3 regions of the Priestia sp. Y58 genome follow, and region 1 is predicted to be linked to each of the others. Evidence: riboswitches for the same ligand, from Rfam matches in the RefSeq annotation. Region 1 holds a riboswitch; each other region holds the start of a gene.
What was found. Region 1 has a riboswitch for S-adenosylmethionine ahead of MMB68_RS14260 (hypothetical protein). Riboswitches for the same ligand answer to the same signal wherever they lie in the genome.
Positions count from the first base shown of each region.

Region 2: it holds a riboswitch for S-adenosylmethionine, as region 1 does, so the genes downstream of both, MMB68_RS11935 (Na+/H+ antiporter NhaC family protein) here and MMB68_RS14260 (hypothetical protein) in region 1, are expected to answer to the same signal.
Region 3: it holds a riboswitch for S-adenosylmethionine, as region 1 does, so the genes downstream of both, metK (methionine adenosyltransferase) here and MMB68_RS14260 (hypothetical protein) in region 1, are expected to answer to the same signal.

Region 1 covers NZ_JAKWFL010000004.1:191,556-194,839, forward strand. Annotated here, with positions in the region: gene MMB68_RS14250 (GNAT family N-acetyltransferase) at 1-192, shown strand, start outside; gene MMB68_RS14255 (amidohydrolase) at 240-1,394, shown strand; SAM riboswitch class I at 1,458-1,559, shown strand; gene MMB68_RS14260 (hypothetical protein) at 1,628-1,870, shown strand; gene MMB68_RS14265 (M20/M25/M40 family metallo-hydrolase) at 2,340-3,284, shown strand, end outside.
Region 2 covers NZ_JAKWFL010000003.1:367,647-370,930, reverse strand. Annotated here, with positions in the region: gene MMB68_RS11935 (Na+/H+ antiporter NhaC family protein) at 1-1,113, opposite strand, end outside; SAM riboswitch class I at 1,198-1,304, opposite strand; gene MMB68_RS11930 (ABC transporter permease) at 1,406-2,173, opposite strand; gene MMB68_RS11925 (ABC transporter ATP-binding protein) at 2,166-3,077, opposite strand; gene MMB68_RS11920 (YtoQ family protein) at 3,248-3,284, shown strand, end outside.
Region 3 covers NZ_JAKWFL010000001.1:1,066,712-1,069,995, forward strand. Annotated here, with positions in the region: gene MMB68_RS05575 (glycosyltransferase family 4 protein) at 1-604, shown strand, start outside; gene metK (methionine adenosyltransferase) at 636-1,838, opposite strand; SAM riboswitch class I at 1,971-2,088, opposite strand; gene pckA (phosphoenolpyruvate carboxykinase (ATP)) at 2,463-3,284, shown strand, end outside.

The DNA of each region.
Region 1 (3,284 bases):
GTAGAGGAAGAGATAATAAAAAATATGTTTAAATCACCAGGTGTGTCTTTAGGAACAGCAAAAGAACATCCTTGGTTAGTTGAGATGTATGAACGAAAAGGATATGTTCAAGCTAAAGAAAAGCACCTTGCAGAAGGTTATACGACTGTATTTCTTTATAAAAAATTCAACGAGGTACATTCTTTGTCGTAAAAGATAGAGAAGTGATCCAAATTAAGACATGTGAAAGAGTGATAAAGATGACAGATCAATTACTACTAAATAAGCTAATAGACATACGCCGTGAGCTGCACCGGTTTCCAGAACTTTCAATGAAAGAATATGAAACAACTAAACGTATTAAAAAGTGGTTAAAACACTATGATATTTCTATAGCGGATGAATTCCAATTAGACGTAGGAGCAGTAGCAGAAATTGTGGGAGGAAAGCCGGGACCTACTATCGCTATTCGAGCTGATATTGATGCGCTGCCAATTGAAGAAAAAACCAATCTGCCCTTTGCTTCTGAAGTGAACGGTGTTATGCACGCATGCGGCCATGACTTTCACACGGCTTCTATAATCGGAGCAGCCATTCTTCTCAAAGAGCGTCAGAAGGAGCTTTGCGGCACGGTTCGATTTATCTTTCAACCAGCTGAAGAAACGGCTTCTGGAGCAAAAATGCTAGTTGAAAAAGGTGTGCTCGAAGGAGTGGAAGCGATATTTGGGATGCATAACAAACCGGATCTTCCTGTAGGAACCATTGGTATCAAACCGGGACCTTTAATGGCAAGTGTTGATCGTTTTGAAATTGACGTCAAAGGAGTAGGAGGTCACGCGGGTATTCCTGAAAAAACAATAGATCCGATTGCTGCTGCTGGTCAAATTGTTACTAGTTTACAAACCATTGTCAGCCGTAATCTCAGCCCCTTTCAAAATGTTGTTGTCAGCATAACTCAAATCCATGGAGGGAGCTCGTGGAACATCATTCCTGACAAAGTAACGCTTGAAGGAACGGTGCGTACCTTTCAAGAAGAAGCGAGAGAAAAAATACCGGCTCTTATGAAACGAACTGCTGAAGGGATCGGCGCAGCTTTCGGGGCTTCAGTAGACGTTAAATGGTATCCATATCTTCCTGTAGTAAACAATGATGATACGCTGGAAAAACTGGCTATTAAAGCGGCGGAGGATCTTAGTTATCAAGTCGTAGAAGCTGAACAATCGCCTGGAGGAGAAGATTTTGCCGTATATCAGCAGCATGTACCAGGATTTTTTGTATGGATGGGTACAGCTGGAGAATATGAATGGCACCATCCTTCTTTTTCATTAAATGAAGAGGCATTGCTTGTAGCAGCTGCGTATTTTGCTAATCTAAGCTTTCATTTTTTGAATTCATTCCATTACCTAAAAAATTAAAATATTTTTATTTTTCTATTTACGCGGATGAAATTGTTTGATAAAATAAATTTTAAATTAAAAAAGTTATCACGAGTGGACGAGAGATCTGGCTCTTTGACTCCACAGCAACCTACGAATGTAAGGTGCTCCTACCAGCAAAGCATGTGCTTTGGGTGATAAAACGGGTGAAAAACTCATTTTGCATCAAAGCAAAATGAGTTTTTTTTATTTTTCTAAAAGGAGAGGGTTTTATGAGTCATACAGCAGTTGCAGCACATACAGGAGAGAAAGCATTAAAGGAAGCGGTGAAATTATTAGGAAAGCATTATCAAGTAGCTTATCGTGAGTTAGAAACATTTTATGAAATTGTGGTCGAAAACCATGTTCGTACATATGCTGTAGGCATAGATATTAAAGATGTACAAAAAGCAAATGAACTAGAAATTTATTCATCATGCTGTTCCAAACTTGAGCGAGTAGGCTGTCTTTTATAGAAGAAGTCTGCTCGCGCCTCTATTTTTTAAGTATTTTTAAATAGAAAGCATGGTTTTTGACAAGCAAAGAATCTGGTGGGTATAATCAATATTCACTAGGTTTTAAGATTAATCATAAATTGTCGAAATTTTTACACAAATTAAAGGTTACATTCGAAATGAATTGTGGTATGTTATAAAACAAGAATATTTTATGAAAGGAGCATTGAAATGGAAATGTCTCTTGAACACGGAAACGATGCAGGAAGCGAACAGCTTATTGATCGTATCCTAGACTTTTTAGAAGATGACGAAAAGTAAAAAAAGAGTGTGCGGTGCTATCCCTAGCCGCGCACTCTTTTTTTATCATGTGCGTAAAGGCAGCGCCATACTATGATACATAGGGATAGAATGAAAGGGTCTCTGTCAAAGGGATTGACGAATGGTTTTGTTTGATAGAAAATTTAGAAAAAGGAAAGAGATGAAGGGTATGTCGAACAAAACATCTTTGTATCAAACAAAAGAACAGTTAAAAAAGCTTGTAAGCGAATTGGTTTCTATACCTAGCGTGACAGGAACGATGGCAGAAGTGGAAATGGCTGAATCGATAGCGTCGTATTTATTGAAGCTGCCTTACTTTCAAAAAAACGAGCAGGTCGAGCTTCATTCAACAGGAGACGGGCGATCAATTGTCACAGCTTTTGTTCAAGGGAAAAATACGAATAAAACAGTTGTATTAGTAAGTCATTACGATGTAGTGGATGTACAAGATTATGGACAGTGGAAAAAGGATGCTTTTCACGCTGATACATTAACGAGTACTTTTTATAACCATATGGAACAAGTTCCGGCACACGTACAAAAAGATATGATAAAAGGAGACTGGCTTTTTGGCCGAGGAACGATGGACATGAAAGCAGGCATTGCCTTGCATATCAGTATGGTTGAACGAGCGTGCAACGGAGAGTTTGACGGAAACATCCTGCTGCTGTCGGTGCCGGATGAAGAAGTAAATTCGCTTGGGATGAGAAAAGCAGTGCCTGTTCTTTTAGAGATTGCCCGCAAACATAAGCTGGATTTTTCTCTCATGCTGAATGCAGAACCAGTGTTCAGCCGCTATCCTGGAGATCAAACGAACTACGTGTACTCAGGATCGATTGGGAAAATCATGCCAAGCTTTTTGTGTTATGGAAAAGAAACTCATGTAGGGGAACCGCTAGCTGGTTTAAATGCTAATTTACTAGCTTCTTATTTAACAAAAGAAATAGAATTAAACGTTGATTTTTGCGAAAAAGTAAGAGATGAAACAAGTCCACCTCCTACGGTGCTGATACAAAAAGATTTAAAAGAAGAGTATTCAGTTCAAGTTCCGCACTCTGCCGTTGTCTTATTTAATTTATTTATGTTAAACCGCTCTCTTAAAGAAGTAACAGGT
Region 2 (3,284 bases), on a different contig from region 1:
CAAGTCAAGCAGACTGGCTGATTTACGATTATCAATTGAATACTTATCAGAGATTTCTTTTGCTAACGGACCTGCTGTAATAATTGAAATCGTGTTATTAGCCGTTGCTAAATTTGTTAAACTTACCAACCCAGCGATGCTGAATTCTCCACCTTTTTTCGTTTGGATGCGTCGTGTTAATAAATTCAATAAGAACTGAATACCGCCGTTATAGCGGATGAGCTCAACCATTCCGCCAATTAATAGAGATAAAATAATTAACTCTGACATTCCGCCAATACCTTCTGTCACAGTTTTAGCAAGAGAAGAAAGCGTGTAGCTTCCGTCAGCTAATCCAATTACGCCGGCTAGCACGATTCCTCCGGTTAAAATGCTTAATACGTTTGCACCAAATACTGCAGCAACGAGTACGCCGATATAAGGCAAGATTTTAAACCAGCTGAAATCTTTAATTTCTACTGATGACGTGTTGCCTAGCGTCATTACAAGCAATAAAATTACCGTAACAATCGCTGCAGGAAGTACGATAAAAAAGTTCACTTTCAATTTATCCGTCATATTTGTTTTTTGCGTACGAACTGCCGCAATCGTTGTATCAGAAACAACAGATAAATTATCACCAAACATTGCACCGCCAATTACACCTGCTATTGCCAATGTAACAGAAACATGCGCTTGCTCACTGATTCCTACAGCGATAGGTCCTAGCGCAGCAATTGTTCCCATTGATGTTCCCATCGAAATTGAAATGAATGCGCCAATAACAAAGATTCCTGCTACGACTAAACTTTGCGGAAGCACGGAAAGCGCTAAGTTTACTGTTGAGTCAACAGCTCCCATACCTTTAGCGACTTCAGAAAAAGCACCTGCTAAAATAAAAATAAGCACCATAATAATGATATCAGGATGCCCTGCTCCTTTAGCAAAACGCTCCACTTTTACATTAAGTGAATCTTTGCGGTTCATAGCCAGCGCTACAATAGCTGCAATAATAATGGCTACTAATACAGGCAGCTTATAAAAATCTCCCGTTATAATTCCTGATCCGACAAACAGGACTAAAAAGACGCCCAGCGGTAACAGCGCCCAGCCGTTTCCTTTTTGTTGTTCCATTCTTAACACCTCTTGTTTACGTAATAAAAAAGACCTCTTCTTATTGACAAGAAGAGGTCTCTTATTTGTATCATAAGATTACCCTTCTCATCTTCCAAACGAAACATCGTCTGCTGGATTTGGCACCGCACTGCGTACAGCCAGTTGCCGAGACATCATAGGGCCAGTCCCTCCGTCTCTCTTGATAAGAAGTTTATAGTTGTTTTAAAAATAGTCTTTCACTACTGTAATCTCTTTTTATTTAATTGTCAAATGCTATTTCAGAAAAATGTATAGTGCGAAAATTCTCACATCAATTAGCTACGTCACGTTTTAAAAACGCTGCCCAAGCCACGCCCATAAAGAAGACAAAGTGTGCAACTAAGATGAAGATTGAAAATGGAATCGTCATGCCGTCAAACATCGTCTTCATTCCGTTCATATACTGCACAAAGTTTGTGTTGGCGAACAGTAAAAATTTCCCCCACCATAAACCAAACTCTGACACTATTCCAGTTACTGCTTTCGCTCCGATACTTACGACAATAGCTAGACTTGAAGCAAGCGCGCTGTTTCTAAATAAAGACGACAGCATGAATGCGAACGTCATCATCATAAACGTTTCCATATACGCACTGTCATACGTAAGCGTAATGTTTTTAAGCAGCTGCGCATCTCCTTCTAGACTGGCAAAGCCAAAGAACAATGCTCCCCATACAAACGAAAAAAGCAAATAGCTCAGTAAATAATACAAGCTAATTAAAATGAGCGTTATGTACTTGGATGCTAAAATCGTTGAACGTCTAGCAGGGCGAATTAAAAGAAGCTTAATGGTACCTGCTTCAAACTCTTTTGCAACCATTGACCCTCCAACAGCAAGCGCGAAAAATTGAACGAGAATCAGCATACCTGAACTAAATGACAGGAAGTTCAAAATATTGTCTTCTGTTCCTGCACTGTTTGCTACTTTCTTCATTAAAAGAGCCATACAAAGAGTTAAAATGCCGATTGTAATAAACGTGATTTTTGTACTTCTTTTGTGAAACCATTTCATATGTTCATTTTGAATTAGCTTAAGCATGGTGCTCTCCTTCCGTAACGGACATAAACGAATCTTCAAGCGTCTCATACACAGGGGTAATTCGGTAGACTGAAATATCGCTGTCCACTAATTTTTTATTCACAGCTGGAATCTGCTCTTTTACAATCGCCACGTCGATACTATGTGATCTCACCGTTACTTCAAATTCTTGTGATAAAAGATTCGCTGCTTTTTGTGCATCAGACACTTCAAATTCTACGTACATTCCTTGATCTTGACGATTTGGAGATAGATCTTGAATAGCTTTTAACTCGCCGTTTTGAATAATGCCAACGCGGTCACATAATGCTTCTACTTCTTTTAATAAGTGGCTCGCGATTAAGATTGAAATTCCTTCTTCCCTGCAAAGCGTTTGTAAATATGTACGAAACTCTCTCATTCCCGCTGGGTCTAGACCATTTGTTGGTTCGTCTAGTAAAAGCAATGCAGGCTTATGTAAAATAGCTTGAGCTACTCCTAAACGCTGTCTCATCCCAAGAGAATACGTCTTCACTTTTGCATGAATGCTGTTTTCAAGCTTTACTAAAGCAATCACTTCATCCAAGCGTTCTGATGTGATCCCTTCATGCATATTCGCAAAGTGTTTTAAATTTTGATAGCCCGTCAGATAATCATAAAACTCAGGGTTTTCGATAATCGCTCCAATTGATTTCATAGCTGATGTAAACTGTTCTTTTAAAGGAAACCCATTAACGGTAATCGTTCCCTCTGTTTCTTTAATTAGCCCTACGACGGTACGAATTAGCGTTGTCTTTCCAGAGCCATTTGGACCAAGCAATCCGAAAATCTCACCGCGCTCAACCGATAAGGATACATCATGCAAAATGGTTTTCTTCCCAATTACTTTACTGACATGATCTACTTGTAGCACTGTTTCTGTCATCATGTACATCCTTTCTTTAATTAGCAATACGCCTTCTATTGTTTCTCTTTTTTAACTATTTGTCTACTATAACCTTATTTTTGGAAAAGTAGCCCATTCAAATCATTCGTATTATCCGCTTACATTTGATAAAATAAAACAAACTTTAGTTAGAGGAGGACTTCTACACAATGAACTTAAACGTATACCTCGCCGGGCAAATTCACG
Region 3 (3,284 bases), on a different contig from region 1:
TCCCCACTATGACCGCTTTGATATTCGTATTAAATATAATATTAAAAAGCCCTACATTTTAACGTATGTAGGAAGATTAGCTAAAGAAAAGAACGCTGATTTTTTAATAAAAATTGCACGATCTCTGCCCGATCATATCCGCCATCAAATTCACTGGGTTATTGTGGGAGACGGCCCTTTAAAAGAACAAATGCAGCAGCAAGCATCTGAGCATATGACATTTACAGGCTTCCTTGAAGGTAAGCAACTTGCTCATATCTATTCATCATCTGATTTGTTTGTTTTTCCTTCAGAAACAGAAACCTTCGGAAATGTTGTGCTGGAGTCTCTTGCTTCTGGAACTCCTGTAGTGGCAGCAAATGCAGGAGGAGTTAAACAGATGGTTCAGCACGGGCGAAACGGCTACCTTTGCAAACCTCACTCCTTAGAAGAATTCAGTTCGGCTATTACAGATTTACTCGATGATTTGCATCAGCGGCTTCACTTTGGGCATGCAGCGAGACAATATGCTCTTACTCAATCATGGGACGCCATTTTTCAGCATTTGCTTTCAGAATATGAAGGTGTCGTAGAAAAATCTGCTGCAGGTATTCAATGGGCATAAAAAAATCTCCGTTTTCACGGAGATTTTTTTATTATTTAGCTAAAGCTTGAGTTTTTAATGCTTCCGCTTTGTCTGTGAACTCCCAAGGAAGCTCCACATCCGTACGACCAAAGTGGCCGTAAGCTGCTGTTTGCTTATAAATTGGGCGACGTAAATCAAGCATTTTAATGATGCCTGCTGGACGTAGATCAAAGTTTTTGCGTACTACGTCTACTAGTACTTCTTCAGAAACTTTTCCTGTACCGAATGTATCAATTGAAATAGATACTGGCTGTGCAACACCAATTGCATATGCTAGTTGTACTTCACATTTATCAGCAAGATCAGCTGCTACAATGTTTTTCGCAACATAACGAGCTGCATAAGCTGCTGAACGGTCTACTTTTGTTGCGTCCTTACCAGAGAATGCACCGCCGCCGTGACGAGCATATCCGCCGTAAGTATCAACGATAATTTTACGACCAGTTAAACCAGCATCTCCTTGAGGACCGCCGATTACGAAACGTCCTGTTGGGTTAATGAAATACTTTGTATTTTCATCAATTAACTCGTTGGGAACAACTGGATTAATAACATATTCTTTTAAGTTACGTTGAATTTGCTCTAACGTTACTTCTGGGTGATGCTGAGTTGAAATAACAATTGTATCGATGCGAACAGGTTTGTTGTTTTCATCATATTCAACTGTTACTTGTGTTTTACCATCCGGGCGAAGGTAAGGAAGAATTTCTTCTTTACGTACTTCTGTTAGACGGCGAGCAAGTTTATGAGCTAATGAAATTGGAAGAGGCATTAATTCTTTTGTTTCGTTACATGCATAACCAAACATTAACCCTTGGTCTCCAGCTCCGATTGCTTCGATTTCTTCATCTGACATTTGACCTTCACGTGCTTCTAACGCCTGGTCTACACCAGCAGCGATATCAGCTGACTGCTCGTCGATAGATGTTAATACTGCACAAGTTTCAGCATCAAATCCGTATTTTGCACGAGTATAGCCAATTCCTTTAATTGTTTCACGAACTGTTTTAGGAATATCCACGTAAGTAGAAGTTGTAATTTCACCACTTACTAAAACTAAACCAGTTGTTACGCTTGTTTCACAAGCAACACGAGCATTTGGATCCTTTGCTAGGATAGCATCAAGAATTGAGTCAGAAATTTGGTCACAAATTTTATCGGGATGTCCCTCTGTAACAGATTCTGACGTGAACAGACGACGTTGTGTTGACATCAGTTTTCCTCCTTATAAATACGATACATTGTGATACGGTACTCATTCCCTTATTTTCATTACACGTTAAAAAATATAAAAAAACCTTTCCTTGTATCGAGGAAAGGTATCAAATTCTACATAAGCCTTTCACTCTTATCGATCAAGGTTGTGCCCTTGCATCAGGTTAGCACCTTATCGTCTACACAAAAAAATGACGATGGTTGCTGGGTTTCATAGGGCCTGTCCCTCCACCAGCTCGGGATAAGAGAGTATCCGTTCAAGGACATATAATACATGAAAAAGCGCTTCACTGTCAACAACATTCAAATGGAAATCATCTCTTTATGTTTGAATCGGTTTTAATGTAACATACTCAAATTCTGAAATAGTACATCTTATTAAGAATTATTACTAAGTTTGGTTAATAAGACAGATCAAAATGAGGCTTTCACTTAAAATAGCTTCACTTTTTTCGCTTCTAGCACATATACATGTGTCTAAAATAGGTATAACGTACATTTTTTTATAATACACAAACATTTTTAGTTAAATAGTATAGAATAATTAAATAAATGTGTTATACTAATTATAAATTTCAAACATTAATGAATAAATAATAGCTAAAAAAGGAAGGTAGTGCACATGAGTACTGTTGATATGTCTATCGAATTAAATGGTTTGCTTCAATTAAAAACAACAAAACACCAATTATCTGTTCCACAACTTGTTGAAAAAATTCTAGCTCGACGCGAAGGAACGCTGACTTCTACAGGTGCTGTGTCAGTCGAAACTGGGAAATATACAGGTCGCTCTCCTTTAGATAAATTTATTGTAAGCGATGCTGTGTCTTCAAAAACGGTTGAATGGGGACCTGTCAATCAGCCAATTTCTGCTCAGCGATTCGATGCGCTATACAAAAAAGTCTTAACCCACTTAAAGAAGCAGGATGAACTTTTTGTTTTTAATGGATATGCTGGAGCTGATAAAAAGTATCAGTTACCAATTCAAGTAGTTAATGAATTTGCATGGCACAACCTATTCGCTCAGCAGTTATTCATTCGCCCTTCAGCCGAACAAAAAACAAATGATGATGTGAAGCCGTTTACAATTGTAGCAGCTCCAACGTTCAAAGCTGATCCTGAAACAGACGGGACAAATTCTGAAACCTTCATTATTCTTTCGTTAGAGCGACGTATTGTGCTAATTGGAGGAACTGAATACGCTGGTGAAATGAAAAAATCTATTTTCTCAGTGATGAACTTCTTGCTTCCTCAAAACAATATTCTATCCATGCACTGTTCTGCTAACGTAGGAGAAGAAGGTGACGTTGCATTATTCTTTGGTTTATCTGGAACGGGTAAAACAACGCTTTCTGCTGATGCAAACCGTCGTTTAATCGGAGATGACGAGCACGGTTGGTCAAGCTCTGGTGTATTTAATATTGAAGGAGGATGCTACGCGAAG